One region of the Arcicella sp. LKC2W genome, then DNA from elsewhere that is predicted to be linked to it. Evidence: riboswitches for the same ligand, from Rfam matches in the RefSeq annotation. Region 1 holds a riboswitch; the other holds the start of a gene.
What was found. Region 1 has a riboswitch for cobalamin ahead of VB796_RS22490 (hypothetical protein). Riboswitches for the same ligand answer to the same signal wherever they lie in the genome.
Positions count from the first base shown of each region.

Region 2: another riboswitch for cobalamin. It lies ahead of VB796_RS04950 (TonB-dependent receptor plug domain-containing protein); the one in region 1 lies ahead of VB796_RS22490 (hypothetical protein).

Region 1 covers NZ_JAYGIN010000038.1:10,004-14,200, reverse strand. Annotated here, with positions in the region: gene VB796_RS22505 (adenosylcobinamide-GDP ribazoletransferase) at 1-743, opposite strand, end outside; gene cobT (nicotinate-nucleotide--dimethylbenzimidazole phosphoribosyltransferase) at 748-1,758, opposite strand; gene VB796_RS22495 (DUF5522 domain-containing protein) at 1,755-1,889, opposite strand; gene VB796_RS22490 (hypothetical protein) at 2,225-2,455, opposite strand; cobalamin riboswitch at 2,588-2,833, opposite strand; gene VB796_RS22485 (superoxide dismutase) at 3,173-3,898, shown strand; gene VB796_RS22480 (DUF3179 domain-containing (seleno)protein) at 4,158-4,197, opposite strand, start outside.
Region 2 covers NZ_JAYGIN010000004.1:315,487-319,683, forward strand. Annotated here, with positions in the region: gene VB796_RS04930 (acyltransferase) at 1-609, shown strand, start outside; gene VB796_RS04935 (acyl-CoA thioesterase) at 606-1,139, opposite strand; gene VB796_RS04940 (hypothetical protein) at 1,153-1,284, shown strand; gene VB796_RS04945 (response regulator transcription factor) at 1,442-2,122, shown strand; cobalamin riboswitch at 2,228-2,520, shown strand; gene VB796_RS04950 (TonB-dependent receptor plug domain-containing protein) at 2,626-4,197, shown strand, end outside.

The sequences.
Region 1 (4,197 bases):
TCACCAAATTGCTCAGTTGCTCCAAGACAATCGCCAGTATAACCTCCCAACCATTTTTTGAAATACCTATTTGAATACCAATAAAGCAATAATAGAGGTAAAGCTACCATTAAAAATAGCGGATAAATAAGCCCTAAAGTAGCTAACGGCATTAAACCAAATAGATATGCCCCTGTTATTTCTACGGAAGTATGCCCTTTGGCTATGGGTTTGGCTTTGGAGGTTTCGTCTTCACGAGCATATTCGCTATTAAAAACAATATTTATCGCTGTAAGGCGTGCCAAAGCATGATACGAGACAAATATAAGTAGTAATGTAATGTATTCTGTACTCGCTATTTTTACTAATAATTTGCTCAAAACCAATATCTTTAAAACCATAAGTAAACCGATAGCAATACCTCCGTAGGCTCCTATTCGGCTATCCTTCATTATTTCAAGAATTTTGGTTTTTGTCCAGCCACCGCCAAAGCCATCAAAAACATCAGCAAAACCGTCTTCATGAAACGCCCCCGTACACAAGATACCTGCTACAAGCGAAAGCACTACGGCAATTTCTATATCAAAAAGTAATGAAAAGAAAGCATAAATCACAAATGAGACTCCGCCAACAATCCAACCAATTAATGGGAAATAGCGTGTCGCTTTATTGATATACTCAGGAGAATGGTCGGTACTGGACGGACAAGGTATGCGTGTATAAAACATCAATGCCGTGAAAAAAATCCGTAATTCGTTTTTCATAATTTCAATCTTTATTGCTTATGCCTGCCGACTCAAAACTGGACATTTGGTTTAGAAAATTAACTGCTGATTCTATTATCGGGTAGGCAACTGCACAGCCTGTCCCTTCTCCCAACCTCATATTAAGCTGCAAAAGTGGCTCAGCTTGCATAAATGCTAACATTTTTTTATGTCCCTGCTCTTCTGACTGATGGCAAAAAATAGCATTTTTAATAATTTCTGTATTGATTTTAAAAGCTACTAAAAAAGCCGAACTTGCGATGAAACCATCTACTAAAATCAGCATATTCTTCTCAAAAGCGGCCAATATTGCCCCAACCATTTGGGCTATTTCAAAGCCCCCAAATGTTTGTAATATCTCGATTGGGTTCGTGATAGTACCATGAAGGTTGGCGGCTATTTTGAGTAGAGATATTTTATTTTCTAACTGTAAATCATTTATTCCAGTGCCACGGCCTACACAGTTTTCGATCGGGATTGTACAACAATAACTCATCAGCATAGCTGCGGCTGAAGTATTGGCAATACCCATCTCACCAAAACCAATTACATTGCAGCCTGTTTGGGCAACTACGTTCACGATTTTTTTCCCTTTTTGCAAACAGTCCTCCAGTTGTGAGGGAGTCATGGCTTTTTCTCGCAAAAAGCTCCGTGTTCCTCTGGCTACTTTGGCATTAATTAAATTAGGGTTCGATTCAAAATGATAATTTACGCCTGCATCCACAATTTTTAGAGTAATACTATTTTGCTTGGAAAATACATTTATTGCGGCACCACCTTGCAGAAAATTCAGTACCATTTGATAAGTAACCTCTTGAGGATAAGCACTTAGTCCGTCGTTTGCTACACCGTGGTCACCTGCAAAAACTACAATTGTAGGGTTCTTTAAAACTGGATTTAAACTATTCTGAATAGAGCCAACTTGAAAGGCGATTTTCTCTAAAACGCCCAATGCACCCAATGGCTTGGTTTTAAAATCAATTTTGCGTTGTAGTATTTCTTGTATTGATGTCATATTTTTTCTTTTTTAAAGCCATAAGCACAATGCCGACAACCATTTTTGCAACAAAAACCCCTACTTAAGTGGTATAATTCTGTAAATACCCAAAAGCGGTTTTCTAAATAATAGTGTAAATTTTCAATCATGGGTATCCCAGTTGATGGGAATTGGGTCTCTGTGGCTTGTCTCAGCAATTTTTCGAGTGAATAGGTACAAGAACTGCAAATATTTGTGAAATAGGTTTTCTTTAAATATTCTTCAAGCGACTTCGTTTTCGGATTAGTAACACCCAAATCAACTGAATCACATCGGTTACAATTATTTTTTTCCATTGTTTTAATTTTCTTTCAAGTCTTCAACCAAAACTCTTGAATAATTCATATACAAACAGCCATTCTATCCTGAAAACTGTCGGCTGAAACTGAGCTTCCTTTACTACCCTTTACTCAAGTAGAGATACTCAGGAAAGTATTCTAAGGAATTACGTCCACCAATTTCTATACCGAGGTTTCCAATTTTTTTCCAAGATTTCTTGACCAATAACCGTAATTACCTTATCAGTTTGACTTTGTTTGGTGGGTACTTTAATGCCATTAACTACCACTTCGTCGAGTGATTGGGAATCGGAAACCAAAATAGATTTCTGAGCAAAAAGCGTTTGCGTAGCGAATAATAAGGCTACAAAAGTGATTTGTGTAATGTTTTTTAACATTTAGTAATTTGTGTTGCAGGAAATAGACGGTCAAAGGAGGTATTACACCATTTATTATTCTTAAAACTCAAAATATATTTCTACGGGAAAGGATAATCGAACGCTCAATTTTGTTCATCCACCGTAAACAAAAACCAAGAATGATTCAATGGCAGGTCTCCTGACTCGTTTTATCCTTACCGAACCTTCCCGATTTCAATTATCAGTTACCAGAATTAACTCTGCTTACTGTCAACTTTTCCCAGTGGTTATTGAAGAATGGTAATGACTTTATAAAACTTACAGTTGCGGGGACAGTATCGGCTTTGACCGATTTCCCTATTAAGCATTAGATTTGACGAATTTCAAACGTAAAGCACCATAAACTGAGCCAAAGGTAGGAGTTTTTTTTAGATTTAGGTCTTGGGTAACACATTTGAATTATTGAAATACATCAAAAGTGTGTAAGAAACTATATTTTAGATTCTTGAACCAAGACTAATGCTTTAATCAAGAGTCACGGCTTTTGAAATATAAATAAGGTGGATTAATAGCAAACCCGAATCAATGAATCAACAGCGGATTCAATGCTTATGGTAAGAAACCCTTCATTGATATTCCTACGATACAAATTTCCGTCTTTACAATTATTTTACTTTGGAAGTATAAAAAAAATACCGAACCTTACATTATTATTGCCTGTGCGGTAGTAGGCTATGTACTAAAAAATTATTTATTATGACAAGAAATCAATTTTTGGCAAATACTGCCATCATCACAGGGGCAAGTTTGCTGAAAGGAAACGACGTTTTTAGTGCGACACTCAATGAAAGTGGTTTGGATAAATTAACCGATGAAACTGGAAAATTTGTGCTGGGTGCATTGCCCTATTCTGAATCATTTTTAGAACCTTTTATGCCTGCTGATGTGCTAAAATTGCACTACACGGCTCATCACGGGGGAGCGGTAAATACTGCCAACAAAGCCACTGGGTTAATTAATAAGGCTTTGGAAAGTGGTAATTTTGAAGGGGTAGATTATTGGACAAAAAAACTGTCGTTACACCTATCAAGCCATGTTCTGCATACTATTTTTTGGACAAATATTACCAATAAAAAATCTGAACCAAAGGGTGAATTATTGAAGCGAATAGAGAAAGATTTTGGTTCTTTTGATAAAATGAAAGTACAATTGGCTCATCATTCTAAAAATGTGGATGGCAACGGTTGGGGACTTTTAGGCTTTCATCCACAAAGTAATCGTTTGATGATTTTGGAGGTTGAGAATCATGAAAAATTAACCGTTTGGGGCATTGTTCCTTTGATGGTCGTGGATGTTTGGGAACACGCTTATTATCTGAAATACAAAAATAAACGGGCTGATTTTGTAGATGAACTTTTCAACTATATGAATTGGGACAATGCCGCTCAAAGACTTGACATTGCCTTGAAAATGACAAGATAAAATGATGGAGAAATCTTGAAATATCCTGTTGAGCATTGCGTTTAAAATGGTTCTTCGTCAATTTCTGTATTTTAAATTATAGAAGGTTTCTCAAAATTGACGAAGAACCTGATTAATCTGCATTTCTTATGTTGGTTGTGATTCAGTCGAATCATTAAATTGGTTGACTCTGATTTACCACTAATCAACATTAATCCAAACCCCTAATTTCCGATTCAAGTGTTCCATAAAAATGAAGTGATAAAACAAACATTAAACCTCAATAACGATGCGTGTTTGGGTGAAACGTCTGCCAACTA
Region 2 (4,197 bases), on a different contig from region 1:
TATTTGTTTTGTGCAATTGCCATCGGAAGTTTAGCACTCAGAATTCATGCAACTTTAACGATGCCTTTCTCTCACGTTACCAACGTTTCGCCTACGCATTTACGGATTGACTCGCTTTTCTTTGGTACGCTGTTGTCGTATTTCTACCATTTTCATCGTGAAAAATTAGGCAGTTTCGTTACCAATAATAAAAATCTTCTCCGCATCGCAAGTTTCATCTTGCTTTTACCTTGTGCCATTTTTTGGGATGAAAACCCACAAATGATTACTTGGGGCTTTACCTCTTTATATTTAGGTTTTGGGGGAATTCTACTATTAAGTATTTATTCTGAAATAAAATTGCCTCCATTTCTTGAAAAAATATACAAGGGTATGGCAACGATGGGTTTGTATTCGTATTCAATGTACATCATTCATTGGCCATTGATTTGGTGGTTTAAATTACCTATTGGGGAGTATTTAGATAACCATTTCCCCATTAAATTAGGGGCGTTTTTTGTCTATTTTGGATTGGTTTATCTATTGGGATGGATACTTTCTAAAACGATAGAAATTCCATTTTTGGCTTTACGAGATAAACTTTTTCCTGCCAAATCAAAATCACTTTAAGATAGCATAAATGTACCTTCTGCCAATTCTTTTTTAATGACTTTTATTCTGTCGTTTAATGTAATATGTTCAAAATCAATGCCTTCAACGCAGATGGCTTTTAGAAATACTTCTACTTCTGGTTGGTGATTGGTCTTTTTCCCTGTGCGTACATCAATGTATTTTGAGGTCGTCCAAAGTACAGCACGAACCGTTTTACAGTCGTAGTCGGTCATAACAAATTCTGTAACTAACGTATTTTCGTTATGATAAATGGCTGATGAAATTATTTTGACCCATTCACTCACTTTTGCAGACGACACATAAGCAATTTGATGGTTATAAACCACCCATGATGTTTGATTATGAATAAAATAATCGTTGTAGTCAAATTGATAAACTTCTGCTACTTGGTCTTCCCGAGCATTGAAAAAATAGTCAAAGTATTTAGCGTTATTCAAATGTTGAAGCGGGTCGCAATCTTGGAAACGAATGACCGCTTTTGAATATAATTTCTTGGGATAAGTTTTATTGGAATCTAATTGGAACATATTTTTGGAAGTGATGAGTTATAATTTATACGGTAGGACAGGTTTCCAACCTGTCAATGAAGTACATTTGAGAGATTTCCAACCTGTCAATGAAGTACATTTGAGAGATTTCCAACCTGTCAATGAAGTACATTCGACAGGTTAGAAACCTGTCCTACCTTTATCAATACAAAGTTAGTTTATAAGCGTGGTTGAAGAAGGGCAAAGTAGAATGAATTGTAAATATTCTTCAAAACCCCTAAATTAGCAAGTAAATGTAGTTCGATGGCTTAACATCGAAAACATATTCAAATACAAAACGAATGACAAGAATATTATTAGTTGAGGACGACGATAGTTTAGGGTTTGTAGTAAAAGACAATCTTGAGCAAGAAGGATACGAAATAAACCTCCAAACAACAGGAAAAGCAGGACAAAGAGCCTTTCAACAGAATCAATACGATATTTATATTCTTGATGTGATGCTTCCAGAAATGGACGGTTTTACGCTTGCAGAGTACATTCGGAGTACGGGAAGTGATGTGCCAATCATTTTTTTGACGGCAAAATCTTTGAAAGAAGACCGCATTAAAGGCTTGAAATTGGGAGCGGACGATTATTTGACAAAACCATTCAGCATTGAAGAATTGGTTTTGCGAATCGAAGCTATTTTGAAAAGAACGGGTAAAAAGAGCAATCAACAACCCATAGCAATTCATACACTCGGCAAATATACTTTCGATACCAAAAATCTAAAGCTCATTTTTGAAGAAAAAATTCAAGACCTAACGCACAGAGAATCTGACCTTTTGGAGTTTTTGGTTCAGCATAAAAATGAAACTTTGTCGAGAGATAAAATCCTTATCGCTATTTGGGGAGACGACGACTATTTCAAAGGCAGAAGTTTGGATGTTTTTATTACTCGACTTCGTAAATATATCAGCCAAGACCCAAGCGTTAAATTAACCAATGTTCACGGCGTTGGGTTTAGATTGGAGGTGTAAAATGTAGCACGGGAATCCTTCCCGTGTGATTTGCAAGTATCCGTTTAAAACACGCCTCACGGGAAAAAATCCCGTGATACCATAATATTTTTCAATTTTCCCACTACCTTTGCATCAGTTTATGGTGCTTTCTATTCGTTATCGAACGAATTTAACGCTTAATAGGGAAATCGGTAAAAGCCGATACTGTCCCCGCAACTGTAAGTTTTATAAAGTCATTACCATTCTTCAATAACCACTGGTTGTTGGTTATTGGTTATTAGTTAATTAGTTATTGGTTAATGGTATTTTTAATACTTGTGCCTAATAACCAATCACTAATAACCAATCACTAAAACTGGGAAGGTTCAGTAATGATAAAACGAGTCAGGAGACCTGCCATTAAATCATTCTTGGTTTTTGTTTACGGAAGATAAACATAATCGAGCGTTAGATTTTCTCTTTTTATTTTCTTGGTCAATTTCAGCGGTGCTTCCGTCGGTCAAGGCTTAACGAATGTTGTTATGTCTCTTGTCGTGTATTCTGTACGTTCTCGGATTTTATTTTCATTAGTGGGTTTGGTTTTACCCTTGTTTGGCTACGCCCAAGAGATTGCCAACAAGCAAATTGATGAAGTAAAAGTTACGGGTTTTGCTACCGAACACTTTATGGCGGGTTTGAAAGTGCAAAAAATAGATTCAGCCACTTTAGCCAGATTTCAATTCCAAACCTTAGCTGATTTCCTACAATTTCAATCACCAATTGCTTTTAAAAGTTACGGTTCTGGGCAACTGACGAGTATTTCCTTTCGTGGAACGTCGGCAATGCACACGGCGGTACTTTGGAATGGCTTAAATATCAATAGTCCAATGGCAGGGCAAACGGATTTTTCAACCGTTCCTGTTTTGGGTTTCGACGAGATGTCAATTCAGTACGGTTCAGCCGCCAGTTGCGTAGGTACGGATGCGGTTGGAGGAAGTATTTTATTAAGTTCCGTTCCAAAATGGAAACAAAAAGGGACAAATTTTACCATTGGCGGTCAGTATGCAAGTTTTGATAATTATAACGGACAAGCAGGTTTGAGATTTGTAAAAATTAGTAAATCTGGTTTGCAATTTTCTGGAAAAACATTGTTGTACGGAAGTCAATTTAACAACCATTTTAACGCAACCGAAAGAACCGACAATACAGGGAGAACTTACCCAATTGAACCTTCTGAAACTGCCCAAAAAGGATTTATCCAAGATTTATATTTGAAGAAAAAGAATGGAAATACGCTTTCTTTGAATATTTGGTTGACCGATAATAAATTAGCCATTCAGCCCGATGTAATTGCTTTTCGGGAAATTACGCAAAGTAAAGCCTACCGTGTTTTATCAGCTTATCAATTTGGCAATACCAATGTAAAAGCAGGTTTTATTAAAGATATTTTAGATTACGGAACGGGTGATTTTCTAAATCCAAGTCATTCAGAAACAGATAGATACATTGCTCGTGCCGAACACGAATTTTCAATAAAAAAGAAAGATTCCTTCCAACAAACTTCTTTGAGAATTGGGGGTGAATTTGTGCATTACGTCGCCAAAGTAGATGGTTATGGTGGTGGCTCAATCACCGAAAGCCGACAAGATGTTTTTGCATTGTTACGCCAACAATTTACTCAAAAATTAACCGCTTCACTAAATCTACGTCAGGCATTTTCAACTCGTTATGTTGCTCCCTTTACGCCATCTTTTGGTTTAGAATATGCGGTGATTTCAAACGAAAAAACACAAATTAAATTAACAGGAAATATTGCCAAAAGTTACCGTTTACCAACGCTTAATGAACGTTATTGGAAAGTATTAGGCAATATCAATATTCAGCCTGAAAGCGGATTGAACAAGGAAGTTGGAGCAAATTGGAAACAAGTTGTTTCTGCCAATCTCAATGCTTCATTAGGCGTAAATGTCTATCATAATTTGATTGATAATTGGACGTACTGGAATCCAGATAAAGGCTATCGAGTAGAGAATTTACAGCAAGTTTTAAGTCAAGGTTTTGAGATTACGGGTAGCATTAAGTATTTGAAGGATAGGATATTAGGGGGCGTTTTA